Regions from separate parts of the Thalassotalea sp. Y01 genome, predicted to be linked through region 2. Evidence: predicted binding sites of a transcription regulator. Region 2 holds the regulator's gene; each other region holds the start of a gene.

Region 1 (7,873 bases), on a different contig from region 2:
TTACGTAATGAATTTTGCGTACAAGTTAAAGGTAAAGTTCGCGCTCGTCCTGAGTCGCAAGTAAACAAAGATATGGCAACAGGTGCGATTGAGGTATTAGGTTTAGAGCTTAATATCCTTAACAAAGCAGCGCCATTGCCAATCGACTTTAACCAAGAAAACAGCGAAGAGAATCGTTTGAAATATCGTTACTTAGATCTTCGCCGCCCAGAAATGACTGAGCGTTTACGTTTTCGTGCCCAAGTTACATCAGCCGTGCGTCGTTCATTGGAAAGCCAAGGTTTCATGGATATTGAAACACCAATCTTAACCGCCGCAACACCTGAAGGTGCGCGTGATTACCTTGTACCAAGCCGCACGCACAAGGGTAATTTCTTTGCCTTACCGCAATCGCCACAGCTGTTTAAACAATTGCTTATGATGTCTGGTCAAGAGCGTTATTACCAAATCGTAAAATGTTTCCGTGATGAAGATTTGCGTGCTGACCGTCAGCCTGAATTTACCCAAATCGATATCGAAACATCATTCATGACCGCCGACCAAGTCATGCAAGTAACTGAAACCATGATCAGCGAATTGTTCAAAGACTTATTAAATGTTGATCTGGGCACATTCCCGCACATGAGTTACCAAGAAGCGATGACCCGTTTTGGTTCAGATAAGCCTGATTTGCGTAACCCATTAGAGATGATTGATGTTGCGGATATTTTGAAAGACGTTGAATTTAAAGTATTCAATGGCCCTGCAAATGATCCTAAAGGCCGCGTGGCGGTAATTTGTGTGCCAGGTGCGGCAGCGACGTTCTCTCGTAAAAACATCGATGAATACGGCAAGTTTGTCGGTATTTATGGTGCCAAAGGTTTGGCTTGGATGAAGGTTAATGACATCGATGCTGGCATGGACGGCATCCAGTCGCCAATCTTAAAGTTCTTGCCTGAAACCGCAGTAGCGGCGCTACTTGAACGTACCAATGCAAAATCTGGTGACGTCATTTTCTTTGGTGCCGATGACTACACCGTCGTAACGGAGGCGCTTGGCGCATTGCGTTTGAAGCTTGGTGAAGACCTTGGCATCGTTAGCGATGAATGGAAGCCACTATGGGTCGTTGATTTCCCAATGTTTGAAGAGGCCGATGGTCACTTGCATGCATTGCACCACCCATTTACTGCACCAACCAAATTAACCGCACAAGAGCTAGAAGCAAACCCAATTGGCGCGCTATCTAATGCGTACGACATGGTTCTAAACGGTGTCGAATTAGGTGGTGGTTCAGTACGTATCCATAACCAAGAAATGCAAGCTGCGGTATTTAGAATTTTGGGCATCTCTGATGAAGAAGCGCAAGAGAAATTTGGTTTCTTATTAGAAGCGTTACGCTACGGTACGCCGCCACATGCCGGTTTGGCATTCGGTCTGGATCGTTTGGTTATGCTAATGACGGGTGCGACATCAATTCGCGACGTTATGGCGTTCCCTAAAACAACAACCGCGGCGTGTCCATTGACTAACGCACCAGGTCAAGCAAACCCAGAGCAGTTGAAAGAACTGGGTATCGCATCTGTTGTTGAGCCTAAAGCAGAGCAGTAACCTTTAGTCACTAAAGCGAGTTAATAAGCCTCGAGCATTCGAGGCTTTTTTATGTTCGAGCATAAGTCGCGGTCAACCGCAGCACTTAATGCTGCGATACATTGGTTGGCATCACACCAATTTGCGTTTATGCTAACTCTAACCGTCGTCATTCATCGGTAAAATAATAACAGTATGAGCATCATTCTTGGCATCGACCCCGGTTCTCGCATCACCGGATACGGTGTGATCTATAAACAGGGCCGTAAGTTTCAATACCTTGGCAGCGGTTGCATCAAAACCTTGTCTGCCGGCGATGATATCGCGTCGCGTTTGCAAGTCATTTTTGCGGGGGTGAGTGAGCTCATTACCCAGTTTAAGCCAGATATGTTTGCCATTGAGCAAGTCTTTATGGGCTTGAATCCTGCCGGCGCTTTGAAATTAGGCCAGGCGCGTGGAGCCGCTATCGTTGCGGCAACTAATGCTGAACTTGATGTTGCCGAATACTCCGCAAGACAAATTAAACAAGCCGTTGTTGGCACAGGTGCGGCTAAAAAAGAACAAGTCCAACATATGGTTACCTCTATATTGAAGTTACCGTCGATACCACAAGCGGACGCTGCTGACGCCTTAGCGGTCGCTATTTGTCACGCCCATAGTTATGACTCTTTAATAAAGATGGCCGGTCAGGCAAAGAAAACCGTACGCGGACGATTGCGATAGTTTTCGAAAACGCAGGTCTGTATAGACTTGCCGAATAGGGAAAATAGTTTACTATATATTTATACAGTGTTACTGTATGACCCATAGCAATAAAGAATAACATCAGGATACAAAGTGATAGGAAGATTGCGCGGCTTGCTTGTTGATAAACAGGCACCGGAAATATTATTGGAATGTGCCGGCGTTGGTTATGAAGTCACCTTACCAATGACCAGCTTTTATCATTTACCTCAGCTCGGTCAAGAAGCGATTATCTATACCCATTTTGCGGTTCGCGAAGACGCGCAGCAATTATATGGTTTTGCCAATCAAACAGAGCGTAAGCTTTTTCGTTTACTGATTAAGGTCAATGGCGTCGGGCCAAAGTTGGCGTTAGCTATATTATCTAACATGTCGGCAAATCAGTTTGTTCATTGCGTAAATCTTGATGACGTCACCACCATAGTAAAAATTCCTGGGGTAGGTAAGAAAACCGCAGAGCGCCTATTAATTGAAATGCGCGATAAATTAAAAGACTGGGGACTCGATATTGACACACCGGTCACCGATGCCATTAGTCTAGATATGGTGGACGGCGAAGTGGCTATTACGACAGTAACAACAGCGAAAGAAGATGCCATTACCGCATTGGTGTCATTGGGCTACAAAGCGGCGCAGGCAGATAAAGCGGTTACAGCGGTATATCAGCAAGAAATGAGTTCGGAAGAACTTATTCGTGATGCCTTGAAATCGATGTTATAAGTTAAAGAATTATGATTGAAGCGGATCGTTTAATACAACCTACATTAAGTAAAGAAGAAGAAACCATCGATAGGGCAATACGCCCGAAAATGCTTGCCGATTACACCGGCCAAGACCATGTAAAAGAGCAGATGGAAATCTTTATTCAAGCAGCGAAAAAGCGCGAAGAGCCGCTTGATCATTTGCTGATCTTTGGGCCTCCAGGCTTAGGTAAAACAACGCTTGCCAATATTGTTGCCAATGAAATGGGCGTTAATATACGTACCACCTCGGGCCCGGTATTAGAAAAGGCCGGTGACTTAGCGGCATTGTTAACCAACCTTGAAGAGAACGATGTTCTTTTTATTGATGAAATTCACCGTTTAAGCCCAATGGTGGAAGAAATTCTTTATCCAGCGATGGAAGATTATCAACTCGACATCATGATTGGTGAAGGTCCGGCAGCACGTTCGATTAAACTTGATTTGCCACCGTTTACATTGATTGGCGCGACAACCCGTGCCGGCGCATTAACGTCGCCATTGCGAGACCGTTTTGGTATCGTGCAGCGTTTAGAATTTTATAAAGTAAGTGACTTAAAGCACATCATTTCCCGTAGCGCGCATTTCTTAAATGTAGAAATGGATGACGATGGTGCATTAGAAGTTGCCAAACGCTCTCGCGGCACCCCTCGAATTGCGAACCGATTGTTACGTCGTGTGCGTGATTATGCCGAAGTCAAAGCCGATGGTGTTGCCAATCAAGACGTTTCAGCTAGAGCGTTAAATATGCTTGAGGTTGACTCGGAAGGTTTTGATTTAATGGATCGCAAGTTATTGCTGGCCATTATGGAGAAATTTGATGGTGGACCGGTAGGGCTCGATAATATCGCTGCGGCAATTGGTGAAGAACGAGAAACCATTGAAGACGTTATTGAACCTTTCTTGATTCAACAAGGCTTTTTGCAACGCACCCCAAGAGGTCGTATTGTTACGTCCAAGGCGTATTTGCATTTTGGTCTTGATATGCCGGAACGCTAATTGGTTTTTACACGTTAGCGAAAAACTTGTTAAGCGACTCTTTTATTAAGCTTGTTTAGATACTTATTTTGAGAGTTGCTCAGGGTGATCATAGTCGGTTATGGTGCCCTTATCGTCGACTTCCACAGTGATCAACTTTGCGCTATTGGCTTTTATAATATGTGCTGCGCCACTATCTCCACATAGCTTAGTCAACTGCTGAAAATACGGTTTAGAAAACCCCACTGGGTGACCATGTTGTGCCTGATAGGTTGGCCGAATGATATGCTCAGGCAACACAGCCTGTTTTAATAAAATAACGCTTTGCCCATTAATGTCTGGCATATCCGCGAGAAACACCCATACCCAACCAACCGCCGGTTGCTGAGTGATGCGCAACATCGCCGCAGCTAGACTGCTTCCCAAACCTATATCGACCGCCGGTGCTGAGATTAATTGAATTGCCTTATCGTCTATTAAATCAATAAGTTTTGCATCCTCATGACGATGCACTAAATAGACAATGTCAAAGTGGCATTTTACTGTTGCCAGTGTTTGCAACAACAGTGGTGGTTCACCACTAAATCGTTTATCTGCGCCAAATCGTCTGGAATAACCGGCGGCTAAAATGATCGCAACATGTTGCTCTGGCATGTCTGTCATCATAACTCTTGTTTACTTACACCATGTCGCACACGAATAATATCAGCCATCGTCGCAATGGCAATTTCTACCGGTGTTTTACTGCCGATGTGCAAACCAATTGGCGCATTAAGTCGGCTTAATTGCTGGTCATTAAAACCGCATATACGCTTTAATCGTTCTAAGCGTTTCTCTGTGGTGCGCACTGAACCCATAGCTCCGATATAAAATGCTTTGCTTTCAAATACCGTCATCAATGCGACATCATCTAATCTTGGATCGTGGGCTAAGGCCAGTACGGCACTATTGGACGTAGTGTATTGACTGACAAAGTCGTCTGGGGACATCCAGGTAATATCTACACCACCGTGTTTCTTGTCGAACTGCCAGGTGTTGCTGAGTTCTTTGCGCATGTCACACACCTTGACGTCAAAACCACTTAATAACCCGAGGCGAGCGATTTGTTCGCTAACCAAGCCTATACCAATTAACAATAACTGAAATATCTCCTGATAATGCAGTTTAATTTCATCGCCAATCTGTTCAATACTGTGCAAAGGCGGAGCATTAGAATCGATAGCGCACAGTTGCCGTGATTGAGAATCTAAGTGTACCGTTCTTTGATAGGGGCGCTGGTCATGTGCTAAGTCTAACCATTGTTGAAAGTAATCACGCTCAATTTGGTTGGCATCGATGTATTCAATAAGCAATTGGATCCGTCCACCACACGGCAATTCAGCATAACTGGCGGCTTGTTGGCCATGTTCGCCGTAAACAAAGACTTGATTACATTTGTTAAAATAGTCGTCATTTAGCATATCAACAAATGCGTCTTCTAGGCAGCCACCAGATATGGAACCAAACCGTTGTACACCGTCAGTGATAAATAGTGAGCCTATAGGGCGGGGCGCTGAACCATAAGTATTAGTAATCGTGCACAACCAAAAGCTGTGATTATTGCTTAATAAGGTATTGGCATGTTCTAAAACGGCTATATCGGTAAGTTGCATGAGCATATTAAGTTGAAAGCATTGCTTATAACTTACTGATTAATTGTTTATTTGGCAAAAAAAAAGCCCACTTGAATTCAAGTGGGCACAACAATAAGAGTTGATAGTAGGAAGTTAAATAAATCCAGGAACAATAAATAACAAGAGATGTTTCTGAGATGCGTGCATTCTATAGAGATTTTTTTTTAGCAACAAACAAGATTTTTTTGGTTTTCGCATAAAAAAAACTAATGCGACATAAGTGAGGTGAAAGAAATGACTAAATATGCAATTGTTGCCGTGATGTATGCGTATAAAGCGTAAATGTTAAATATTTATTAACGTTGTTGGTCACCCAAAATGACCTGTTATGGATAATAAAAATTTGCGTTAATTCTTGCCTTCGCATTTTTTCGCCAATTTTTTTGCTATGTTGCTTATAATTTCTGCAAAAAATAACCGCCTGCACTTGAGGCCAAGGCCAGATATGACGTAAGATAGGGCCTTATAGTTGTGGTAGCCACTCAAAGAACCATTCATGGATAAAAATAATAATTTTACCTATCAGCTCCGAGTTTATTACGAAGACACCGATGCCGGTGGCATAGTTTATTATGCAAACTATTTAAAGTTTGCTGAACGTGCGCGCACAGAATGGTTACGAGCCTTGGGTATTAACCAATCTTTTTTTCTTGAACAAAAACTTGGCTTCGTGGTCAGAAAAGTAGAAATGGATAACAAAGCATCTGCAAAACTGGATGACTTACTAACCATAACAACAACAATTTCGAATTTAAAAAAGGCAAGTTTGCAATTTAAGCAAGATATACACAACCAAGACGGTGTACTGTTATGCAGTATCTCTGTGTTAGTTGCCAGTGTGAATTTAGAAAAAGCCCGACCTTGCCCAATTCCTCAAGTCATATTAGGAGCATTAACCAGTGCACGCTGAACTATCGTTTTTTGATTTATTTTTGCAAGCCAGTTTACTCGTAAAAGCAGTTATGTTGACCTTACTGGGTTTCTCTATTGCTTCATGGACCATGATCATTCAGCGTTCAAAAGTATTAAATAATGCCAAACTTCATGCCCAATCATTTGAAGATAAATTCTGGTCAGGCGCCGACCTAAGTAAGTTATATAAAGAAATTAATTCTCGAGGCCATTTTGTCGGCCTAGAAAGTCTATTTGTTGCCGGGTTTAAAGAGTTTGCCCGCATTCGTAAAAACCCAGGCGCTTCATCGCAGGAAGTCGTTGATGGTACTCACCGCGCTATGCGCGTCGCCTTATCTCGCGAGGTTGACGAATTAGAAACCCACCTATCATTTTTAGCGACGGTTGGTTCAATCAGTCCATATATCGGTTTGTTTGGTACGGTTTGGGGGATCATGAATTCATTTATTGCCTTAGGCGCTGTACAACAAGCAACCTTAGCCATGGTTGCTCCTGGTATTGCTGAAGCTTTGATCGCCACGGCGATGGGGTTATTTGCTGCGATTCCTGCAGTAATGGCATTTAACCGTTTCTCACACAGTGTCGAAAAACTGGAGAACAGTTACGGTAACTTTACGGAAGAGTTTTCCAGTATTTTACAACGTCAGTCGGTGGCTATGTCACAACAATCTCAGCAATCTGCTCAGTAATTCGGGAGAGCGACTATGTATGTTCGTTCCAAACGCAAACGCGTAGCTGAAATCAACGTTGTTCCTTATATTGACGTGATGCTGGTCTTGCTGATTATTTTTATGGTAACAGCACCATTGATCACTCAAGGGGTGAAAGTCGACTTACCAAAAGCGGATTCAGAGGCGCTATCAGAAGATTCTAAAACACCTTTGGTAGCCAGTGTTGATGCTAATGGTCGTTTTTATCTTAACGTCGGTGACAGCAAAAGTGAGCCACTAGAGCCAGATGAGCTCGCGACCTTGGTAAAAGCACGACTCACCGTAGACCCTGAAACCCCTGTGGTGGTCAATGGTGATGGTAATGTTAATTACAATTCCGTTATTCAGCTGATGGTGTTGTTGCAAAATGCCGGTGTGCCATCGGTTGGTTTGATGACTGAGTCACCGGAGAGTTAATCGCGTGAACGTTATCAAGAAGATGATTGCTAATTTAGTCGATAGATGTATGGGGATATTTACCTATCTACCCGACGGCAAAACAATCAAGCAAAATTATCTAATCGCCCTTGGCGCTGCGGTAGTTGTGCAT
Region 2 (7,873 bases):
TGCTCTAATGCTACGTGAGCAAAATGCGCTGTAAACGAAGAGGTTAAAAGCAACAAGGTGTTGATAAGAGGTAAACCATACCAACCCATAGCGGTAGTTTCGGTGTTATCTGGGGTAACCGTTAATGGCCATGCCGCCTGAAACTGAGGCCACAATACTTGCATCGTCTCGAGATTATTACCTTCACCTCCTAACCACGGCACGGAAAATACGCGAGCGTATAGCAGGGCACCGAAGAAGGCGGCGAAAAACATCACCTCAGAGAAAATAAACCAGCTCATACCTTGGCGGAATGAATTGTCCATTTGCCCGGAGTATTTGCCAGCCATTGACTCGTCAATAACATTGGAAAACCAACCAATCACCATATAGATGATCAGCGCAATACCAGCCAGTAACACCCAGCCACCAAAGCCTTCTCCAGTATCAAGATTTGCCACATAGCTACCAGCGCCAACGGCAATCATAAACAGCGCAATCGCGCCGACTATTGGCCAGTGACTTTGCGCTGGCACATAATAGGTTTCGTATTCTTTTGTTGTACTCATAGTGTTTTCCTCTACACCTGATTCTTAACTCAAGGCCAATCTTTCTTTGTGCTTAGCTGTTGTCAGTGATGTCATACAAGGTATATGACAATGTCAGCTCTTCAATGTGTTCGGGTAAATCGACATCGACATAAAACTGCAATGGCATCCAAACATCATTGTCTGCTTCCAGCGGCTGCTGGTTAAAGCAAAAACACTCAATCTTTTGAAAGTAATTTGCCGCTTGTCCAGGCGATACCGAAGGTACAGCTTGGGCAACAGCATAGCGGCCTGATTGATTCTTGGCGTAAAATTTTACAAACTTCATTTCTCCCGGGTGAACCTCAATAAAGTTCATCTCAGGTTCAAACTTCCATGGCGCACCTTGTGCGGTGCGACTAAGAAATTGAACCTTAATGGTACGTGAGGTATCGATGCCGCTGTCATTAACCTCGGCAGCGGTATTGGCCGTTTTGCCATTTAACCCGGTGATATCACAAAACACGTCATAAAGAGGCACTAGAGCAAATCCAAAGGCGAACATGGCAAACACGGTAAACACCAACTTGCCGACACTTTTTTTCACCTTTTTTTGGTGATTGGTGTTTGCTTCTGCTGTTTGAGTTTGCGGCTCGTTTTGTTGTTGCTCTGTACTCATATGGTGTGCTGCCTATTTTATTTCTGGTGGTGTTTCAAAGGTGTGATATGGCGCTGGCGACGGCACAGTCCATTCTAATCCTTCGGCACCTTCCCAACATTTCGCTTCGGCTTTTTCGCCACCGCGAATACACTTGATAACCACGTATAAGAAAATCAGCTGTGATAAACCAAAGGCGAAACCACCAATACTGATCCACTTATTAAAGTCGGCAAACTGTAGGGCATAATCCGGTACTCGACGCGGCATACCAGCTAGACCGATAAAGTGCATAGGGAAGAACAGAACGTTGACAGAAATCAGTGAACACCAAAAGTGTATCTTACCGATTTTCTCGTCATACATGTGGCCAGTCCATTTTGGTAACCAGTAATAGGCGGCTGCGAATAATGAGAACAGCGAACCGGTAACCAGTACATAATGGAAGTGAGCAACAACAAAGTAGGTATCATGATATTGGAAATCAACCGGCGTCATCGCCAGCATCAGACCACTGAACCCACCAATGGTAAACAAAATAACAAAGGCAATTGAGAACAACATTGGTGTCTCAAAGGTCATTGCTCCTTGCCACATGGTTGCAACCCAGTTAAACACCTTAACCCCTGTTGGTACGGCTATTAGCATGGTGCAGTACATAAAGAACAACTCACCCGCTAACGGCATGCCCGTGGTAAACATGTGGTGCGCCCAAACGATAAACGATAAGAACGCTATAGATGCGGTCGCGTAAACCATAGAGCTGTAACCAAACAGTTTTTTACGGGTAAAGGCTGGGATGGTGGTTGATACAATACCGAATGCCGGTAAGATCATAATGTACACTTCAGGGTGACCGAAGAACCAGAATATATGCTGGAACATGACCGGGTCACCACCACCGGCGGCATTAAAGAATGAGGTACCAAAATAGGTATCGGTTAACACCATGGTAACCGCACCGGCGAGAACCGGCATAACCGCAATCAACAGGTAAGCGGTGATGAAGAATGTCCATACAAATAATGGCATCTTCATGTAGGTCATACCCGGTGCACGCATGTTCATGATGGTAACGATGATATTAATCGCACCCATAATCGATGAAATACCCATAATATGGACGGCAAACACGAAGAATGCAGTACTACCATTTGAGTAGGTTGTCGATAATGGCGCATAGAATGTCCAACCGAAGTTAGGACCACCGCCTTCCATAAACAATGATGCCAATAAGATGCTGAACGCAAATGGCAAAATCCAGAATGACCAGTTATTCAATCGTGGTAGCGCCATATCTGGTGCACCGACCATCATCGGTATCATCCAGTTTGCCAAACCCGTAAAGGCAGGCATGATGGCACCAAATACCATGATAAGACCGTGTACTGTGGTCATTTGGTTGAAGAAGTCTGGTTCAACAATTTGCAAACCTGGCTGGAATAGCTCGGCGCGAATGACCATAGCCATCGCACCACCGGTAAGTAGCATGATGAAACTGAACCAAAGATAAAGGGTACCAATATCCTTATGGTTAGTGGTGTATAACCAGCGCTTCAGGCCGGTCATTTTATGATCATGGTGATCATCATGATGATCTAATGTTTCTGTAGCTGTACTCATAATCATTCCCCCTTATTTGACTACATCTTTGGCTTGCACAGCATCGCCGGTATCGTTACCCCAGGCGTTGCGCTCGTAGGTAACCACTGCGGCCATCTCTTGTGGCGTTAGCTGAGCGGCAAAACCTAGCATAGCGGTACCTGGTTTGCCGTTAGCAACCATGTCAATATGAGCGGCGATATCACCGGTGGCCATAGCGCTGCCTTTTAGACCAGGGAATGCTGGCGGCATACCTTCACCATTTACTTGATGACAAGCGGCACATTTAGCAACATATACTTGCTCGCCGAGCTCCATAAGTTGAGCCATGTCCAAATCGTCCATGTTCACTTCAGCCGCTGGTACAGGTTCTGCTTCAGGTGTGGTTGCTGCACTGTCGCTTGCGCCATCTGGTGCAACCGGTTCAGTACTGGCGCCACTTACACCTTGACCAATTTCTTGAACGTCTTTGGCTTGTACGGTTTGACCCATATTATTGCCCCAAGCATTACGCTCATAGGTAACAACAGCAGCTATCTCTTTCAAGCTAAGTTGCTTGCCGTAACCTTGCATACCGGTTCCAGCACGACCATTGAATACCACACTGATGTGTTCAGCCATTTTTTCAGCATCCACAGCGATACCTGAACCTGCGAGTGCAGGGAATGCAGGCGGTAGGCCTTGACCATTTGGTTGGTGACAAGCGGCACAGTGCGCGGTATAGGTTGTTTCACCCAATGTCATCAAATCGTCCATAGACATTTCAGCATTAAGCGAGGCAGCTTCTGCTTGCTTGGCTTTGGTCATGGCAATCTTCTGTTCGTTGATCCAAAGCTCATAGTCTTCTTCACTGCGCACATCGACAACGATTGGCATGTAGCCGTGGTCTTTACCACATAGCTCGGCACAACGGCCACGGTAAATACCTGGCTCATTGACATTGGTCCAAGCTTCATTGATAAAGCCCGGGTTTGCGTCTTGCTTGACGGCAAACGCTGGAACCCACCAAGAGTGAATTACGTCATCTGAGGTAATTAGAAAGCGTACTTTACGGTTAACCGGAATTACTAAAGGCTTATCTACTTCAAGTAAGTAGTTTTCACCTTTTGCTTCACCGTCACCTTCGCGATTATCAAATTGTTCGCGTGGGGTAGACAGCACACTGTAATATTCGATGCCTTGATCAAAATATTTGTAATGCCACTTCCATTGGGAACCGGTGACCTGAATGGTTATGTCGGAATTGGAGTTATCCTCCATATCAATCAAGGCCGTGGTTGCTGGCCATGCCATACCAATCAGAATAAGAATAGGAATAGCGGTCCAAAGTATTTCTACTTTAGTGCTTTCATGAAAATCGGCTGGCTTTACGCCTTTCGATTTACGGTGGAAGATCATGGACCAGAACATAGCACCGAATACTACGATACCAATGACGGTACAAATCCATAGAACCAACATATGCAAATCATAGACATTTTGGCTGACATCCGTCACACCTTTAGTCAAATTCAATTGCGATTCTGCCCAAGCTGAACTGGCAAACGTACTTGCCAACAACAGCCAACCCAGGTTACGTCTTTTCACTCGACATCTCCTTCTGCTTGCTAAGCCAAAGAAAATACAGAAAAAGGGACAAGATACATCTTCATTCGATGTCGCAAATTTCCGTAAATTATTGTTATTGTTTTATACCGGTTAAATGATTAACTCGGCCATTTACGTACTGCAAATCTACGTTTAGTTTTGACGTGGTAGATTTAGCGTATTCTCTTATTGTTGTAATCGGCTGGTGTCACCAGGTGGCAAACAATCGGCCTGTTTTTGTTTATTTCATGCTCTAGAATTACCTAATTTTTATACAAGGTAAAGCGCTTTGTTAGAAATTTGTAAATCTTTTTTACAATCCAGATTACAAATGGGACTAGAGTAAATACTCTTGTGTTTTAATGGGTTATAGACAAGACAAGGCGATGGAGGTTTTTTTATGATACAAAAAACGCCCTAACTTGGGCGCTTTCTAGAGGATATTTGGCTGCTTAAAGTTTGTACAGTTTTGCTGGGCTACATCCAGTCAGCATTGCGAACCACACCGACGGCGATTCCTTCAATATTAAAAGGTGTATTGGTTAAATCGACAACAATCGGCGAGAATGCTTCGTTTTCAGCGTGTAAATAGACAACGTTACCTTCTCGTTTATAGCGTTTGACGGTGACGTCATCCTCTACTCGTGCCACCACAACCTGACCGTTATGAATGTCTGTCGATTGGTGCACAGCCAGCAAATCTCCATCGAGAATACCGATGTCTTTCATGCTATCGCCATTAACGCGCAATAAGTAATCGGCAGCAGGGTGAAACAAACTACCATCGATCTTGTATCTGTCTTCAACGTGCTCTTGGGCAAGAATAGGTTCACCTGCCGCAACTCGACCAATTAATGGCAAGCCTTCTTCTTCAACATGCTCTTCGGCTAATTTGATACCACGGGAGGTGCCCGGTAGCATTTCAATAAAGCCCTTTTTGGCCAGCGCTTTTAAATGCTCTTCCGCAGCATTTGCTGATTTAAAACCAAAAAAGTTGGCAATTTCCGCTCGTGTCGGTGGCATGCCGGTTTCGTTTATTTTTTCTTTTATCAAATCAAAGATTTGTTGTTGTCTGGCAGTCAATGCTCGCATGATATTTTTACAGCCTGTTTATCTGTACAGTAACTGTCAGTATATACAGCTTGATAAGAATCGCAACCAATAAATTATTGTTTTACAAGATATGTGTAGGTTCCAGTTCAAAACTAAATTCGTTCCAACGCAAATAAATTATGAAATAAATTCGCTTTTTTTTGATTCTAGATATGATGGTTTTAGTGGATGACGCTGAATTGATTCATATGAACGGACGGGTGTATGACTATAACCTTGGTCGTTTCTTGAGTGTTGACCCTGTGTTTCAAGCGCCAGCTAATACTTAAAGCATGAATCCGTATTGAATCGACAAAACTAACCTAGATATTTTTTTGCACATAAAAAACGCCCTCATTAAGGGCGTTTAAACGAGCATTATGTTGTTCAGGTACGGTTGTGATTAAGGTTCTAATACTGTATCGATGATATGCACCATGCCATCTGATAAGCGATTATCTTCGCTGATGATCTTCGCTTCTGATTTTTCGGCAATAATCAGGCCATCGTCGTAATAAATGCTGTTGCCATCAAGCATCTCAACCATTTTCGCACGGGTCACAGAGCGTGAATTGCGCACGCCTTCGGTAACATGGTATTTCAATACATCAGCAACGCCATCAGCGCCCAGTAAACTCACAGCGGCATTAAACGCATCGGCATCATTGGTGGTGTTGGTGAGCATGTAGAAGGCGTTGTCATTAGGCGCAAATACGGTCAAATCGCTGCCATCGAACGCGGCGACGGTGCCGGTTGCGATCAGCGCGGCGACTAATACGTCAAAATCTTCGCCATTGCTGTCAAAATCAAATGGTTCGCCAGACGCGGCAACAGCAAAATCGACGATACTTACATCGGATTTTTCCGCCCACTTGGGTTTTGCTGCGTAAGCCGATGCACTTAAAAAAGTCGCAACAGATAGTGTTGCAATGGTTTTTGTTAATGAACTCATTACCGTATTCATCATAGTGTTCCTCTGTTTATTTTGACGTTGATAGTGATGGAGTTCTTACGGTAATTCGTTGCCAGAAGATCACTTAATACATTGCTACCACCGAGCTATGACTGGTTATCTGCAAAAAAGTCACGACAAACTACCGTGATCCAACTCTCTAGAGTGGCAGCAATGTGTGTGGTTAGTTGCTTTCTTTTTGGTTTGCAAATGTCATGTCGTAGCCGCTAGCCGATTGCTCATTTTGTTGCAGTAACAAGAACATGGCTTGGCTGGACTCGTCTAAGTTAATTGCTTGTGAGGCGAGCAGTATCTCGCTGCTGTCGCGCTTGGCAACGGCATATACTGTGTAGGTATTGTTTAACAGCTCGATATTACTGGCGTTTGCGTAACTGATATGGCGATAATTAGTTGAAGTTTCGATCAACTCATCATTTTGCACAAAGTAGACACTGACGCTATTGAAATTGTCATCTTCAACAAGGTTTATGATTTCAATTTTGTGACTATAAATACTGTTACTTTGGCTGGTTTTAACCGCTAATGAATTGATTTTTATTTCAACTTCATCGACCAGTCCATCGCCATCTTCATCCACATCGCCGTCGCCATCATGATCAACGTTTTCTTCGCTGAGGTAAAAGAAGATGGTTTTCTCTTCGTTTTCAGCTAGGGTCAACAAATGATTGGATAGCAAGGGGTGTTGTTGCGACGAGCTGAGCAAATCAATGCTGTAGTCGCCTTGGCTGACAATATAGGTGTCACTGTATTGACCAAAACTGATGTTGTCGATAGCAATGGTTTCCTTAATTGAACGTAAGGTGGCATCTATAGAATGGTCATAATCAGGTAATAAATCGTGCTCTGTAATGCTGTTGAACAGTCGCAGTTTTGAATCATCCCCTTCACTTTGTAATGTCATAAAGTCGTATTTTGAAATCATGTCGATGGCAAACGGCGAAGAGCCTGCACCTTGGTTTTGTCGTACCACGACGATATATTGCGAGGTGTATTGCATAGGCGCTTGGGTCGATTGAAATAACACTTGGTCACTGCCAGCTTGGGTAATATAAAAGGTATAATCGTCTTGATCGTGTTTTTGATTATCACTGATGACCCCGTAATTAAGTTGTTCAAGCGCAATCGCCTCATTAAAGGTTTCATCGGTTTTCGACATGTAGACATCAATATCTTGCATTGCTTCATGTAAGTTGAGCAGGCGGATATTAAACAGCTCTTCGTCATTGTCGTTATCATCATCAATGACTGGAATATCAAAGGACATCACTTGCGGCGCTTGTACGTCACCTGTTAGGGCAAAAAATTGAATGCTGTCTTTACTGAATTTATGGTTTTGTTGATAGATGATTTGTAGATCTTCGCGACTGCTGCTATCAGCATCATCTTGCCAAGCAAGCTCCACATAATAGTCGTCAGCTTCGAGCTCGTAACGGTTGTTTGCATCAGCAAATGCTA
Region 3 (7,873 bases), on a different contig from region 2:
TGACGTGAAATTTGCGCTAACAATTCACTGCCAACAACCCCGCAACCGACAACAAAAGCATCAATAGTTTGTCTGCTTGAAAAGAAGTTTTGATGACATACTTTCAGTGCTTCAGTACATTTGCGTTGTTCGATGACTACTGAAATACTGCGCTCTGATGAGTCCTGAGCAATAGCGATAACGTTAACTCGCGCTTGCGCCAACGAACTAAACAACTTGCCGGCTACGCCACGCTGATGATGCATACCATCACCGACTAAGGAGACAATAGACAAATGCGATTGCATATCGATTGGTTCAAGCAATTGATTAAGTAATTCAAGTTCAAACTCTTGCTGCAGGCTTTGCTGAGCTCGATAAGCATCGGCAGAATAAACACAAAAACTAATACAGTATTCTGAAGACGATTGGCTGATCATTACCATTGAGATATTTTCTCGGCTCATGCAAGCAAATACTCGGCTCGCCATACCAACCATGCCTTTCATGCCTGGACCAGAGACGTTGATCATGGTTAGCTCATCAAGGTTTGAAATGGCTTTAACCTGCTTTTCACCCTTGTCTTCATTGGAAATCAAGGTACCCTTGGCATCAACGTTCAACGTGTTTTTAATCAAACATGGGATGTGATATTGAGCAATCGGGCCAATGGTTTTAGGATGCAATACCTTGGCACCAAAATAAGAAAGCTCCATCGCTTCTTGATATGACAAGTGCTCTAATAAGCTCGCTTCTTTAATTAAGCGCGGGTCGGCATTAAAGACACCGTCGACGTCAGTCCAGATTTCACAGCATTCCGCATTGACGCAAACACTCAATACCGCTGCAGAATAATCCGATCCATTACGACCTAGGGTGGTCAATTTTCCAGATGGGGCTACGCCGATAAAACCTGGCATTACGCTGATACGCGGTAGTTGATTGTATTTATCAACAAATTGTTGGCGTGCTAACACCAAATCGGCAACCGCATCGAGTGACGATTCATTAGTTTTTAAAAATTGCTCTGGCTCTAATACCGCAATGGTTTGTTGTTCGGTATTAAGCAACGCTTCGAGGATAGCGACGCTTAAACGTTCACCAAGACTGATCACACAAGCACGAATATGATCTGGACAATGATTCAACATCGCTGAACCCTGCATCCAACGTTTTAACTGGCCGAGACTGCGAGCTAGAGATTGGTCAGCGTGATGACGATTAAACGCCCGCTGGCCATTATCTAAATCATCAAAAATCGCGTTTACCGTTTTTTGCAAATGGTCAATTTGTTGTTCGAGAGTGTTGCTATCATCTAGGTTTTGCGTCATCGCTACCAAATGATTGGTAACGCCTTTTGGTGCTGAGACAACAACCGCAACCGGTGAATGCTGGCTTTTCGCTTCGATGATTTCGCAAACCGTATTAAAACGGTCTGCATTGGCAAGGGAAGAACCGCCGAATTTTATCACTCTCATATTGTTTTCCTCGAATTAGCCATTGTTATTAACAAGTGTGGCAAATAATTTTTGCTTTAAAAACAAAAGCCCGTGAACTTTGCAGGTCACGGGCTTTTATGTTTGAACGTTTTATTTACACGCTAGCCACTGACCTCCATTGGGGTACCAATGGTGGTGGTAATTGTAATGTTGGTCAGGTGCATAAATATTCTCATGCTTTCACTCTGCACCAGCGGTTCGCCGCTGTCAAGCCATTAATCACAAGAAATTAACAATGAAAAATTACATGTAGGACAACAAATTGCAGAATAAATAAACAATAGTCGATAAATATTCGACTAGTTTATCCAGTAGAGGTGAGATTGATGTTGCGTTAGCCATGTTTTGGCGACTTTGTGGTTACCATAAAATGACGAGACCATTGCCCAAAATTCGGCAGAATGGTTCATGTGTTTAAGATGGCAAAGCTCGTGGATGATAACGTAATCGATAACCCAGTCTGGCGCCATGACCAATAACCAGTTTAGTTTGACATGGCCTTTACTGTCACAACTGCCCCAACGAGACTTAAAATAACGTACAGTGCTACACTTTGCCTTTAACTTTGTGTCTTGCTGCCATTGTTCGCTGCGCGCTAACAATATCGACATTGCTTGTTGTTTATACCATGCGTGCAGTTGCTTTTTCACGGCATTGGCTATCATTGCAGGGTCATCGTTAGCCACTTTAACCGCAACGACTATGTGTTCCGCTTCAATCGACACGCTATTTTTACTGGCAACAACAACCGACAAACGATAAGGCTTACCTAGATAGTAAAACACCTCGCCATGTTGATACTGGCGCTCGACAGTCTCACTGCTTTGCTGCTGCAAAGCGATTTTTTGCTGTAACCAGGCACGCTTTTTGACAACCAACTCGGCAATGTATTGCTCATTAACAAATTCCGGAGCAAGCACTCGTACTTGACCATGCTTAACTTGCAAGCTGATGGTCTTGCGCCGACTACTGCGCACCAGTTGATAATCAATTGACGCCATTAGGCAGATTTAGCTTTCGATTTTGCCGCAGTTTTCTTTGCGGCAGGTTTTGTTTTACTGGTCGCGGGTTGCTTTTCAACAACAGGTTCCGCCGCCGGTTTAGGTTTTTTTGCCAATAGTGAAATCAATACTTGTTCGCGATTTTTCGCGAGGAAGATACTGACATCTTCAATCATTTGCTCTTCAAGTGCTAACGAAGATTGATCGAGTAACGCCGACAAATTATCGGCCATGTCGAGCATCTTGTCGTACTCATCGGCAGCCTTTTTGTCCATAAACGTTTCAACCTCCACCCCATTTCGAACCACTACAAAGCGACTTTCAACAGCCATAGTCTTTCCTTATTACCCAGTGTATGACGTAAATATTGGCAATATAATGCCAGTATTTTCCGTGCATTTAATGTAAATTGTTTCAGGTAGTGTATATTTATCCAGTAATTTAACAGCTTTTTTTATGACTCGCCAGAAAAAATTTTTTTTCCTTTTTCACTCATCGCACAAAACCCGCAACTCACCTTGACTAAATATACAATTTAATCGTGTTTTTATGCACCGATGTAAAAAAATGTTTCTGTTAACACATCTTTAACATTTGATGAACTCTTCTAACCTCGTGATTTTAACTGAATTTGTCCAAATTAACGGTAAATAAAGGCCCGGCAAAGTTGTTACATTCACACATTCTGCATTAACAACTTTTCTCGCAAAATGCGTCACTATTAGATTAACAGCAAACGACAACAACACTGTTACAGAATACTTAATGAGAATGTGGAGAACAACGATGAAAGCACTAACTTTAGCAGCAGTAATGGCAACCAGCATGGGTTTTACAATGAATGCAACCGCGGGCATGGATCCTTATCTTGAAAATGCACTAATTCAAGTATGTAAATCTGCGCAAGCTGACGACCTTGGCGATATGCGTCGCACTATTAAAGGTTATCATCTAAAAGAGAAAACCGTTGCAGCAAAAGTGGTATGTAATGGCGAAAATATTGTTAACTTTGCAGAAAATGCCGGTGCATATAACACCGCCAGTCATCTGCAAGAACGCCTAGGCGGTAGTGAAATTACCGATTTGGCAAACGTTTATGCGGTAAATTTTTAAGCCCATAAACAGCGAGGACTGATCTGTCACCCTGGACCTTGCTTCCCCCCAACGCTCTGGCTCGATGTTTTTGAGTCAGGGCGTTAATCTTTACACATCCCACGCACTTAAAAGCACACTCTAGCTCAATCGGCGCATTATCGATAATGGCAATAGAGGTAAAATATAACGCATCACAGCCCATGGCCACCCCGGTACAAAGGCAATGTTTTTTTCCGCTTCAATAGCAGCGATGACCTTGTTACAACCAGATGTGACGTCAACCAAAAACGGGGGATTTTTATCGGTATCGGTAATTTCTGTTTTAATATAGCCAGGATGTATGGTTGACACCTTAATAGGGCTGCCCAAGGTATCAATTCGAATGCCTTCCGTCAATGACGCCAACCCTGCTTTCGTTGCAGCATAGACAGTCATCGAGCGACGAAAACCTCGTTGTGAACTTACCGATGATATGGTGACCAAATGACCACTATTTTGCTCTCTGAAAATCTCCATAGCGGCTTCACATTGGCATAACGCAGCGACAAAGTTGGTTACCGCAGTCAGCTTATTTTGCGCATAATAGCCGGTGCCTATGGATGCTCCTTTGCCAATACCGGCATTAACTATCACCCTATCAATACTGCCAAGCTGCTGTTTTGCCTGTTTAAATACTGTAAACACTTGCTCATCTTGGTTTACATCCAGAGCAAAAACCAACACCGTAATGGCTGGATAGTGCTGCTCAAGCTCGCTCGCTAGCGCTTGCAATCGTTCGGTGCGTCTGGCACATAGCACCAGATTTCGCCCCATTTGCGCAAACTGTTTGGCCAACTCTTCGCCGATACCAGAACTGGCGCCGGTAATTATAATATTCTTGCGTTGCATGACGTCATTATCTCATCTGTTAACGTGCTATAAACCAAGTAAGTCTGTCGTTGTATTCGACAAACACCTTAAAAATTATCAAACATGGTTATTGTTCAATAACTTACCTAATAAAGATAACGATGTCTCCCATAAACTTAAACACCGCCCTTTCCGCAAAGTAAGTCAAAACCATAAATTCACTGTGTATTTACTCGCAAACATCAAGCAAGAAGCAGGCCTGAACAGCCTATAAACAAAGGGATGACGTTTTTTTATGCATTTGATTTAAAAATCGCAAATTTTGTTTGACGTACGATTTGTTTTTGCCTATTTTTCACAAATAACGGTCAAACGAAATTATTGAGGATGTAGTAATGTCTCGAAATAAAATCATTAATGATGTCGATTTAACCAACGGTGATATGGATTTTACTGATGAGGTTTCGTCAAACACAGAAAATGATGCGGGTAACCCAGATACAGCAAAAACCCGACGCCGTATCGATGAGTTACTTGAAAAGAAGCGACTTAAAGAGTTGCTTGACGAAGATGAGTGGGATTTATAAATCCCACTTATTAGACTGCTCATCTGCCACATTTCCTAAATTGTTCTTTTCATTTCCCTAAATCTTCTCTACTCTCAGTTACATAGCAATAACACCTATTAGGGAGATTTATGTCTTATTTTCGAAAAACCGCGTTAGCCGCAAGCTGTTTTGTAGCCTTTAACTGCGCTATAACAAGCAGCGTTGCCAAAGATCTGTCGCCACAAACGATGGCAACAAGTGTCGAGCAGGACGTAATTGAATGGCGCCGCCATTTCCACCAGCATCCGGAGTTGTCAAACCGAGAGTTTGAAACAGCCAAGCGAATCGCCGACGAGTTAAAGCAATTAGGTTTAGAGGTGCAAACCGGAATCGCCCATACTGGTGTTGTCGCTGTATTAGATTCAGGTAAACCTGGCCCGGTCGTAGCTTTACGCGCTGACATAGATGGTCTGCCAGTAAAAGAAATATCCGGTTTACCTTTTGCTTCCAAAGCGGTAGGCGAGTACAACGGCCAGCAAGTACCGGTTATGCATGCTTGTGGCCATGATACCCATATAGCAATGCTATTAGGCACGGCAAAAATGCTTAGTCAGCATAAAGAATTACTAACCGGTAAAGTGAAGTTTATCTTTCAACCTGCAGAGGAAGGTGCGCCCGCAGGTGAAGAAGGCGGTGCCGAATTGATGGTTAAACAAGGGGTAATGAAAAAACCTGACGTTGACGTCGTATTTGGTGTTCATATTTGGTCTAACTTAGAAGCAGGAAAAATCAGTTATAAGCCAGGTGGCACATTGGCCGCGGTTGATACCTTCAAGATTGTTGTTAAAGGTAAACAGGCGCATGGCGCTTACCCATGGAAGAGTGTCGATCCTGTGGTCACCTCCGCGCAAATAATTATGGGCTTACAAACCATCGTTTCTCGCGAATTAGAATTAATCGAAGAAGCGGCTGTTGTCACCGTCGGTAGCATTCACGGTGGCGTACGTTCGAACATTATCCCTAATGAAGTGGAAATTGTTGGTACCCTAAGATCGTTAAACCCAGAAATGCGAGAGCACATTCGCGAAGCGGTAAAACGCAAAGCAATCAATATTGCCGCAAGTATGGGCGCAGTCGCCGAGGTAACAGTGCCTTTTGGAGCTAATTACCCAGTTACTTATAATGATCCGGCGTTAATGGGAAAAATGTTGCCTTACTTACAAAACAATTTAGGCAGCGAGAACGTGGTGTTATCAAAAGCGCAAACCGGTGCCGAAGACTTTTCATTCTATCAACAACAAGTGCCGGGATTATTTTTGGGTGTAGGCGGAATGCCAAAAGGTACCAACAAAGAAGAGGCGCCAGCGCATCATACGCCTGAGTTTTTTGTTGATGAGGCAGGTTTAAAAACCGGTGTGCAAACTCTGATTGGTTTGACGTTAGATTACATGAATAGTCACCAGCAATAAGCGGCTCAAAAACGGCTAGCAATTACCTGTTAATTAAGCCATAAAAAAGACAATAAAAAACCTGCTCATTGAGCAGGTTTTTTATTGTCTTAAACTAGCGCTAGTTTAGAACTTGTAGGTAACCTTACCGTAGTAGAATGCACCGTTGTAATCAAATGGACCACTTTCGTAGTACTTACCACCAACAATGGAGTAAGCGCCATCAGGGCCTTTCTGCAACTCTTGTGCTTCTTCGTCAAGCAAGTTATTACCACCAACCGTAAAGGTTAGGCTATCAGTCGCATACCAACTTACTTCACCATCTAGAGTGAAAGTAGAGTCAGCTGTTTCTGACCAACCATCAGAGGTATCATCGGCATGCACCGCGTAGTACTCTCCGAAGTAGTTAAAGCGTAAGAATGCACCAAACGCGTCCCAACTTTGACTAACGGTAAAGGTTGCTTGGTGATCTGGAATACCATCTTCCAATCGCTCTACTTTACCTTCAGACGTGGTTTCAGGATTAAACTTATCAACGGTTGTATCGTTGAAGTTGTATGCCAAGCTAAACTTGGTGTCACCGCCTAACAGACCCATTGAGTAGTTAGCAACAACATCCACACCTTCAGTTGTGGTATCAAAGTCATTGTTAAAGTAGGTTACCGCTGAAATCAATTCAGGGTTTTTAACACCTAAGTCACGTAGGTCATCCCAATCTTCTTCAAGTACATCGATTTGACTCGATTGCGCTAGACGATCCGTTACTTCAATGCTGTACGCATCAACGGTTAAGAAGAAATCACCATTTTGGTATACGATACCTGCTGCATACGATGTTGATTCTTCAGGTTGTAACACTTTACCACCATAGAATGCTGATAGAGGATCAGTCGGTGGCGCTAAGAATGACTGGATTAGCTCACCTTCAACTAAGGACGTTTGCGTATTAACAACGTTTTCTTGACCAACAGTTGGTGCACGGAAACCTGTACTATGTGACGCACGAATTGACAAGTTATCGGTTATTTCAAACTGTGTCGTAACTTTGTAATCCGTAGTATCACCAAAGGTATTAAAGTCTTCGTAACGTACCGCAGCACCGACCATCCAGCCTTCAGTGAAGTAGGTTTCTACATCAGCATAAAATGCCCAGTTACGACGCTCATTGCGACCTTGTGATTCTGGACCAAAACCTTTAAAACCGTGTGAACCGATGTTGAAGCCTTGGTCAGCATAAGGACCAGCTTTCCAAGATGACTCTTCACCAGAAACGATTTCAAAACTCTCTTCACGCCACTCGGCACCAAATGCAAAGTTTAAGTCTTCCGCTAAACCAATATCAAACCCGCGCACTAAATCAAGGTTAAAGGTTTTCTCTAACTGAATGTACTTACCTGTTTGGAAGTTAGTTGGCGTTGAAAGACCAAGCGATGGGTTAAGGGTGTTTTTCAAAA
Region 4 (7,873 bases), on a different contig from region 2:
CGCCGAAGAAATTGCCAGTAAATTAGAAGTACCTGTTGCTGATGTCAGCAAGATGCTCAAGCTAAATGAGCGTATCACGTCAGTTGATACACCGTTTGGTGGCGAATCAGACAAAGCATTGTTAGATGTTATTGCCGACGAGAAGAGCCAAGGCCCTGAATCTGATTTGCAAGACTCAGATATTCGTCAAAATATTGTACATTGGTTGAATGAACTAAATTCTAAGCAACGTGAAGTATTAGCTCGTCGTTTCGGTTTACTTGGCTATGAGCCGGCAACATTAGAAGATGTTGGTCATGAGATTGGCCTAACCCGTGAACGCGTTCGTCAAATTCAGGTAGAAGCATTAAAACGCTTACGTGATATCTTATCTGCGCAAAACTTGTCTATCGAGTCATTGTTTCAGCAGTAAGCTCAAGCACACTAGATTGAACAAAAAAGAGCCGCCAGTTTATTGAACTGGCGGCTCTTTCTTTTGCAGCTTATAGTCGCTATCTGGCTATAACGATTTTTTTAATTGATACAGTAAATCAAGTGCTTGTCTGGGGCTCAAATTATCGATATCTAGGCTGTCTAGCTGCTCAATGATGGGATGTGCCTCATTAAACATATCGGCCTGCATCGCATCGCTTGGCGCTTGTGACAATATTGTTGGTTTTGCCTGGCTTTCTAGCTCACCTAAACGCTGCTTCGCGCGAGTTATGACGACTTTAGGTACACCGGCCAATTGCGCAACTTGCAAACCAAAACTTTTCGACGCTGCCCCTTCTTGCACTGCATGCATAAAGACAATAGAGTCGCCGTGCTCAATGGCATCTAAATGCACATTAGCAAGATTATCCATTTGCTCGGCCAATTCGGTTAATTCAAAATAATGACTGGCAAATAAGGTAAACGCTTTTGAGTTTAAAGCCAGATATTCGGCACAAGCCCAGGCTAACGATAAGCCATCGTAGGTGGATGTACCACGGCCTATCTCATCGAGCAGTACCAATGACTTATCCGATGCATTATTCAAAATATTGGCTGTCTCGGTCATTTCGACCATAAAGGTTGAACGGCCACTTGCCAGATCATCTGAGGCGCCAATACGGGTAAAGATGCGATCTACTATGCCTATGGTCGCGCTGTCGGCAGGGACAAAGCAGCCAACATGAGCTAGCAGGGTGATCAATGCGGTTTGTCGCATATAGGTTGATTTACCGCCCATATTTGGACCGGTAATGATCAACATTCGACGCTCGTTATTTAACTCCACAGGATTGGCGATAAAGGCGTCTTTACTGACTTGCTCAACCACTGGATGACGGCCAGCATTAATGTGTATGCCGGATTCATTGGTCAATGTTGGCTTTTGATAATTTAATGTTTGCGACCGTTCAGCAAAGGTATTTAGCACATCGAGTGTGGCGACCGATTGCGCACATGTCTGCAATTGTTCGATATGATCTGCGATAAGATCAAACAACTCATCATAGAGGCGCTTTTCTAAGGCCAAATAACGACTTTGCGCGGTTAAAACCTTCTCTTCGTGCGATTTTAACTCTTGGGTAATAAAGCGTTCGTTATTCTTTAAGGTTTGCCGGCGAATATAATGATCGGGCACATCTTGTGATTGGTTGCGGCTGATCTCAATATAAAAACCATGAACTTTATTGTAGCCAACCTTCAAGGTAGAGATACCGGTTTGCTCTCGCTCTTTGGCTTCTAATTGCTCAAGAAACTCGCTAGCGCCTTTGCTTAAACCGCGTAATTCGTCTAACTCGCTGTGATAACCTTCGGCAATCACCCCGCCGTCTCGTATTAATACCGGTGGGTTATCGATAATCGCTTCGCTCAACAATTGCTGAACATAGTCTATCGGTGTGACTTGCTCTGATAATCGCTGCATCAATGTAGATTGGCAAAGGCCGCTCAATTCATTGAGCTCGGGTAATAAGGTCAGTGCATTGCGCAATCGAGCAAAGTCTCGTGGGCGTGCACTGCGCAAGGCGATGCGTGAGACAATACGTTCGATATCGCCCATACCCTTAATGACATCAAATAAGTCTTCTTGGACATCGTTATCTAGGATGCTACTAATGGCGTCTTGACGTTGCGCTAAGGTATCGATATCGCGTAATGGAAAATGGAGCCAGCGTTTTAGTAGACGCGAGCCCATAGCCGAGGCGCTTTTATCAAGTACCGATGCCAAAGTGTTATCGACCGTACCTGATAGGTTGACGGTTAATTCAAGGTTTTTACGAGTTGCTGCGTCAAGAATAACGCCTTGTGAATAGGCTTCGGCTTTGATACTGCGAATATGTGGCAGCGCTGAACGTTGAGTATCTTTAACGTACTGTAATAAACAGCCTGCAGCACACAACCCAAGCGGGTAATCGTCAACACCATAGCCTGATAATGCCGTTGTTGAAAACTGCTCATTTAGCACTTTTTTAGCCGTTGCTAAATCGTATTCCCAATCTGGTCGGCGTCGACTGCCTTTGATTTGTTCAATGAGTGCTTGTTGACTAAATGATTCTGGATACAGCAACTCGGCTGGGTTCAATCGCTGCAATTCCGCCTGTAATTGTTCTTCTGTATTGGGTTCACAGATAACAAAGCGACCTGAGCTCATATCCAAGTAAGCAACACCAAAGCTATCTTTATGCTCAAATACCGAGACCAATAGATTATCATGCTTGTCTTCAAGCAAAGCCTCATCTGAAATAGTACCAGGGGTGATAATGCGCACGACTTTACGTTCGACCGGGCCTTTGCTGGTTGCTGGATCGCCTATTTGCTCACAGATAGCAACGGACTCGCCCAATTGCACTAATTTCGCTAAATAACCTTCTACCGCATGATAAGGGACACCGGCCATGGGGATGGCATTGCCGCCGGATTTACCACGTGCGGTCAGCGAGATATCAAGTAAGTCTGCGGCTTTTTTAGCGTCATCATAAAATAACTCGTAGAAGTCACCCATACGATAAAATAGCAGAATATGTTTAAATTCAGATTTTATGGTCAAATACTGCCGCATCATCGGCGTCGGATTGGTATTTTTTAAGAGATCGTCTGTCATTTATTAGCTTATTTTTATTGGCTTGGCCCTAAATTGTTAATGCCGGCAAAGGCTTAGGAATCGTGCTACGGGGCCGAGAAATATCTAGTGAAATTGGTAATCTAAAGATGTTAAAATAATCTACAGTAAAGCGCAAAGTTGTTTTGCTCTACAACGCATAAGCTTTGCCAAGTAAAACTACTGTATAAATACTGAATCCCACTGTTGTAAACACTGTTTCAAATCGTCTTTTAGTACTTTTTGCGAAACTAGAGTGTATTTTTTATCATTATATTTCAATGTTTTAGGCTGTATATTGAACGATTTAAAGAAAAAGGTGTTGATACTGTACGATTATACAGTATACTATTTCTCAACTACTGGATAAATTATAAAAATTACTGGAGACAACAATGGATGCGAATAAAGAAAAGGCGTTAGCCGCAGCATTAGGCCAAATCGAACGTCAATTCGGTAAAGGTTCAATCATGAAATTAGGTGAGAACCGCAGCATGGACGTTGAAACAGTATCGACTGGTTCATTATCGTTAGACGTCGCATTAGGCGCTGGCGGTTTACCTATGGGTCGTATCATTGAAATCTACGGTCCAGAATCAAGTGGTAAAACCACATTAACGTTAGAAGTTATTGCTGAAGCACAGCGCAACGGCAAAGTCTGTGCGTTTGTTGATGCTGAGCACGCACTAGACCCTATTTACGCTGAAAAGCTTGGTGTTAATATCGATAACTTACTTGTTTCGCAACCAGATACGGGTGAACAAGCGCTAGAGATATGTGACATGCTGACTCGTTCAGGCGCGGTTGACGTTATCGTAGTTGACTCGGTAGCGGCGTTAACACCAAAAGCAGAAATCGAAGGTGATATGGGTGATAGCCACATGGGTTTACAAGCTCGTATGTTGTCACAAGCTATGCGTAAACTTACCGGTAACTTGAAACAATCAAACACCATGATGATTTTCATTAACCAAATCCGTATGAAAATTGGTGTGATGTTCGGTAATCCAGAAACTACGACCGGTGGTAACGCACTTAAATTCTACGCGTCAGTACGTTTAGATATTCGTCGTATTGGTGCGGTAAAAGAGGGTGACCAAATTACCGGTAATGAAACGCGTGTTAAGGTTGTTAAAAATAAAATTGCACCACCATTCAAACAAGCTGAGTTCCAAATCATGTACGGTGAAGGTATCAACAACATTGGTGAGTTGATTGACTTAGGCGTACAACATAAGCTGGTTGAAAAAGCCGGTGCTTGGTATAGCTGTAATGGTGAGCGTATTGGTCAAGGTAAAGCCAATGCATGTAAATTTTTGAAAGAAAACACCGCAATGGCAAAAGATCTTGATGCCAAACTACGAGCGATGTTGTTAACGACAGTTAAGGACAGCGAAGAAGAAGCCGTTGAAGTTGAATAACATTCACGCTTAATCTTAAAGATAAAAAAACCGCTCTTTTGAGCGGTTTTTTTGTCTTATTATATAGTGGTGTAGTGATTAACCACCAATGTGTTGATTAAGAAAGTCGATGACTTTTTTGTTTGCTTTAACACGATTAGATTCGATTCTAAAACCATGGTATTCATCATCCACAAACAAGGTTTCCACCTTACGATCCATATCTTCTAATCGACTGGCTAAATCTTCAGCATGCTCGATTGGTGTGCGATCGTCCTCAGAGCCATGAATTAATAGCACCGGTGTTTTCAGTTTGTCTAAATTGTAATATGGCGATTGGCTACGCAATGTTTTTTCATCATCACTGATCGCTTCATTTAGATAGTCGGCACCATAGGCTGAGTCTGGAATGTCACCGCGATCGTAAGCCGCTTCTAGTTCAAATATACCAGCTGCTGCAATAGAACACTTATACAAGTCTGGTTCCACTATAGAGCTTTGTAGTGCCGAGTAAGCGCCAAAACTCCAACCGTAGATACATAGTTTGTTGGCATCTGCGATACCGCTATTTACAGCCCATTTTGTGGCATCAATGATGTCATATTGAATCTCGGTGCCCCATTTTTTATCACCCATGTGCATGAATTTTTCACCGAAACCGTCTGAGCCTCTAAAGTTAACTTGTAATACGGCAAAACCATTAGAAGTTAAGGTTTGTACGTGAGAATCATAGCCCCAATAGTCTCGTGCTCTTGGGCCACCGTGTGGCATAACGACCAATGGTAAGTTCTTGCCGTCAGTATTATTCGGTAAGCTAATATAGCCTAATAATTCAACACCATCTCTTGCTTTAAACCTAAACGGCTCCATTGCCGATAGTTCTTTTGACTCTAACCACTCATAGCTCTTGAACAAAAATTTCGCTTTGTTTTCAACCGTATCGTATAAATAGAAGGTACCAGGATTTCTATCACCGTGTGTTAAAACAACCACGGTTGAACCGTCTTGTGTGGTACTTGTGATATCAACAGAGTCACCTTTAAAAGACTTATAAAGAATTTGATGAACGTTGGCTAATGGTACTTTTTTAGTAAACATTAGGTAATTTGAATAATCTTCATCAATTTTAATGCCGTAAGGTACGCGGTCTCTGTCATAAAGCATACGGCTTATAACGGCGGTCTCACTTTTAAAAACCTTACTAGATTTTTTCTTTTTAAAGTTATACGAGTACAGGGTACCGTTGTCGCCATCATCAAAGTGGGTGTAGTAAAGTTTGTTATTGTCTGCGCTAAAACCGTAGACGTCGACTTTGTCTTCGGCAAAATTCACATCGATATCAAATGGGAAATCGCCCCATTCACCGCCAGGTTCACGGTAATATAGCAAAATATCGTCATATCCGACCGTGCCTTTTGCAAAACGTACTTCATTATTGTGATCAAGCCAGAATCTATTACCACGACCTGGTGATTTTATAATGCGTTTTTGCGCACCGGTATAAACGTTAAGACGAACTAACTCTGGTGCACGTTGTTCTTGATGACTTGCTCTTAGCCAAGGGCGAACCATAATTAAGATGTTATCGTCGTCGCCATCTAGGGTATCAACGACCGTGCCGTAACCACTGAAGGTTTTACGCTTTGATGTTGAGCTAACATCACCGTTATGATTATTTGAGAAGATAGGCTCGCGTCTACTACCATCGTAGTTTATGGCAAATAAACGACCGGTCAGTGCCTCTACGCCTAACGCACCGGTCTCAGTCAATAGCGAGACTACGACACGTTCGTTATTCACCCAGTGGTAATTACCGACACTTTCTTTACCTCCCATGATTAAGGTAAATACTAGCTTTTTGGATTCTGTCTCCATAAATGCCAATACATATTCGCCTTCATGATAGGTTCTAACGGCCAGATGTTTTCCATCTGGAGAAATTTTTGCTGAGGTGTACATAGGCTTTTTGGCATACTTAGCTAGCTCCGTTAGATCGGCAGCCGATGCTTGCGCTCCTATGAACATAAACAAGAATAGGGTAATAAACTTCTTCATAACTTCCCTTTTTATTATTTTGGAATGTGATTGTATTCTTGAAATCTTCAAGAAAGTGTTTCAATTTTACACACATTTAACATTTCTTTACAAATTGACGATGCATTTATTTTGATGGACGTCTAAACGTTTAGATGTTGACATTTCCAGATGGTTAAGTAGTATTAAGCACAATGCAATATGGGAAATAGTCGATGCCAATAAAGATACCGGATCAGTTGCCAGCGCTAGCGGTACTGGCGAATGAAAACATTTTTGTGATGTCGGAGAACCGAGCGATAAACCAAGATATTCGCCCGATGCAAGTTGCTATTATCAATTTGATGCCAAACAAGATAGAAACCGAAGTGCAAATATTGCGCATGCTTTCCAATACACCGCTACAGATCAATGTTGATTTAGTGCGGTTGCATTTAAACGAGTCAAAGAATACCCCTAAGGCACACATGGACGCGTTTTATGTATTGTTTGAAGACATTAAACACAAAAAATATGATGGTTTAATTGTCACTGGGGCACCACTTGGTCAGCTCGATTATCAACAAGTGACGTATTGGCCCAAAGTCGAAGAGGTATTTGCGTGGGCGGATGCCAATGTGACGTCGACTATGTATTCATGCTGGGCGGCTCATGCGGCGTTGTATTACCATTATGGCTTGCAACGTGAGTTGAGAGAGCAGAAATTATCCGGAGTGTATTTACATCAAACGCTTGACGATTTAGAGCCGCTAACACGCGGCTTTGATGAAGAATTTAAAGTGCCACATTCACGATATGGTGAAGTGCCAATAGTTGATTATCATTCTATTGACGGTTTAAACGTGCTTGCCGAATCGAACCAAGCCGGTGTCTATTTATCCGCCAGTCATGATAAAAAACATGTATTTGTTACAGGCCACCCGGAGTATGATGCAAGTACCTTAAAGGATGAATATCAACGAGACATCAGCGCGGGTATCGATGCCTTTATTCCAGTTAACTATTTTATCAATAATGATCTCGAGCAAAAGCCAAGCAATAGTTGGCGCAGCCATGGCTGTTTATTGTTTAGTAACTGGCTAAACTACTATGTATACCAAATTACCCCATACGAACTTAATAATTAACTCAAGGCGCAGCCTTTTACCTGCTTTTCGGAAGTAACAGTGAAATCAGCAACCAGCATTTTATTAGAGCAACAATTAGCTCAGCGTATCTTAGTTTTGGACGGTGCCATGGGCACGATGATCCAACAGCATAAGTTTGAAGAAAGTGATTATCGCGGTGAGCGTTTTGCCGATTGGCACTGTGACGTAAAAGGTAATAACGATTTATTGGTACTTAGCCAACCTGAAGTCATTGCTGATATTCATCG

Evidence for each region. The regulator LexA, encoded in region 2, represses DNA repair genes until DNA is damaged. The targets are predictions, from matches to a motif close to TACTGTATNNNNATACAGTA.
Region 1: the regulator LexA is predicted to act here: its motif matches at 2,339-2,358, upstream of ruvA (Holliday junction branch migration protein RuvA).
Region 3: the regulator LexA is predicted to act here: its motif matches at 2,899-2,918, upstream of HII16_RS02665 (YebG family protein).
Region 4: the regulator LexA is predicted to act here: its motif matches at 3,391-3,410, upstream of recA (recombinase RecA).

Annotation. Positions count from the first base shown of each region.
Region 1 is NZ_JABBXG010000006.1:111,524-119,396, reverse strand. It holds gene aspS (aspartate--tRNA ligase) at 1-1,587, shown strand, start outside; gene ruvC (crossover junction endodeoxyribonuclease RuvC) at 1,762-2,289, shown strand; gene ruvA (Holliday junction branch migration protein RuvA) at 2,404-3,030, shown strand; gene ruvB (Holliday junction branch migration DNA helicase RuvB) at 3,042-4,049, shown strand; gene HII16_RS10500 (nucleotidyltransferase family protein) at 4,113-4,694, opposite strand; gene HII16_RS10495 (XdhC family protein) at 4,691-5,686, opposite strand; gene ybgC (tol-pal system-associated acyl-CoA thioesterase) at 6,198-6,611, shown strand; gene tolQ (protein TolQ) at 6,601-7,302, shown strand; gene tolR (protein TolR) at 7,318-7,740, shown strand; gene tolA (cell envelope integrity protein TolA) at 7,745-7,873, shown strand, end outside.
Region 2 is NZ_JABBXG010000004.1:98,116-105,988, reverse strand. It holds gene HII16_RS07015 (cytochrome c oxidase subunit 3) at 1-548, opposite strand, end outside; gene HII16_RS07010 (cytochrome c oxidase assembly protein) at 601-1,185, opposite strand; gene ctaD (cytochrome c oxidase subunit I) at 1,198-2,787, opposite strand; gene coxB (cytochrome c oxidase subunit II) at 2,800-4,353, opposite strand; gene lexA (transcriptional repressor LexA) at 4,831-5,445, opposite strand; gene HII16_RS06990 (fasciclin domain-containing protein) at 5,849-6,412, opposite strand; gene HII16_RS06985 (hypothetical protein) at 6,582-7,873, opposite strand, start outside.
Region 3 is NZ_JABBXG010000001.1:643,237-651,109, forward strand. It holds gene thrA (bifunctional aspartate kinase/homoserine dehydrogenase I) at 1-1,457, opposite strand, end outside; gene HII16_RS02660 (SprT family zinc-dependent metalloprotease) at 1,778-2,479, opposite strand; gene HII16_RS02665 (YebG family protein) at 2,479-2,811, opposite strand; gene HII16_RS02670 (DUF3718 domain-containing protein) at 3,266-3,592, shown strand; gene HII16_RS02675 (SDR family oxidoreductase) at 3,713-4,462, opposite strand; gene HII16_RS02680 (hypothetical protein) at 4,819-5,010, shown strand; gene HII16_RS02685 (amidohydrolase) at 5,220-6,440, shown strand; gene HII16_RS02690 (TonB-dependent receptor) at 6,546-7,873, opposite strand, start outside.
Region 4 is NZ_JABBXG010000012.1:12,305-20,177, reverse strand. It holds gene rpoS (RNA polymerase sigma factor RpoS) at 1-412, shown strand, start outside; gene mutS (DNA mismatch repair protein MutS) at 500-3,067, opposite strand; gene recA (recombinase RecA) at 3,460-4,485, shown strand; gene HII16_RS15005 (prolyl oligopeptidase family serine peptidase) at 4,564-6,519, opposite strand; gene metA (homoserine O-succinyltransferase) at 6,714-7,625, shown strand; gene metH (methionine synthase) at 7,665-7,873, shown strand, end outside.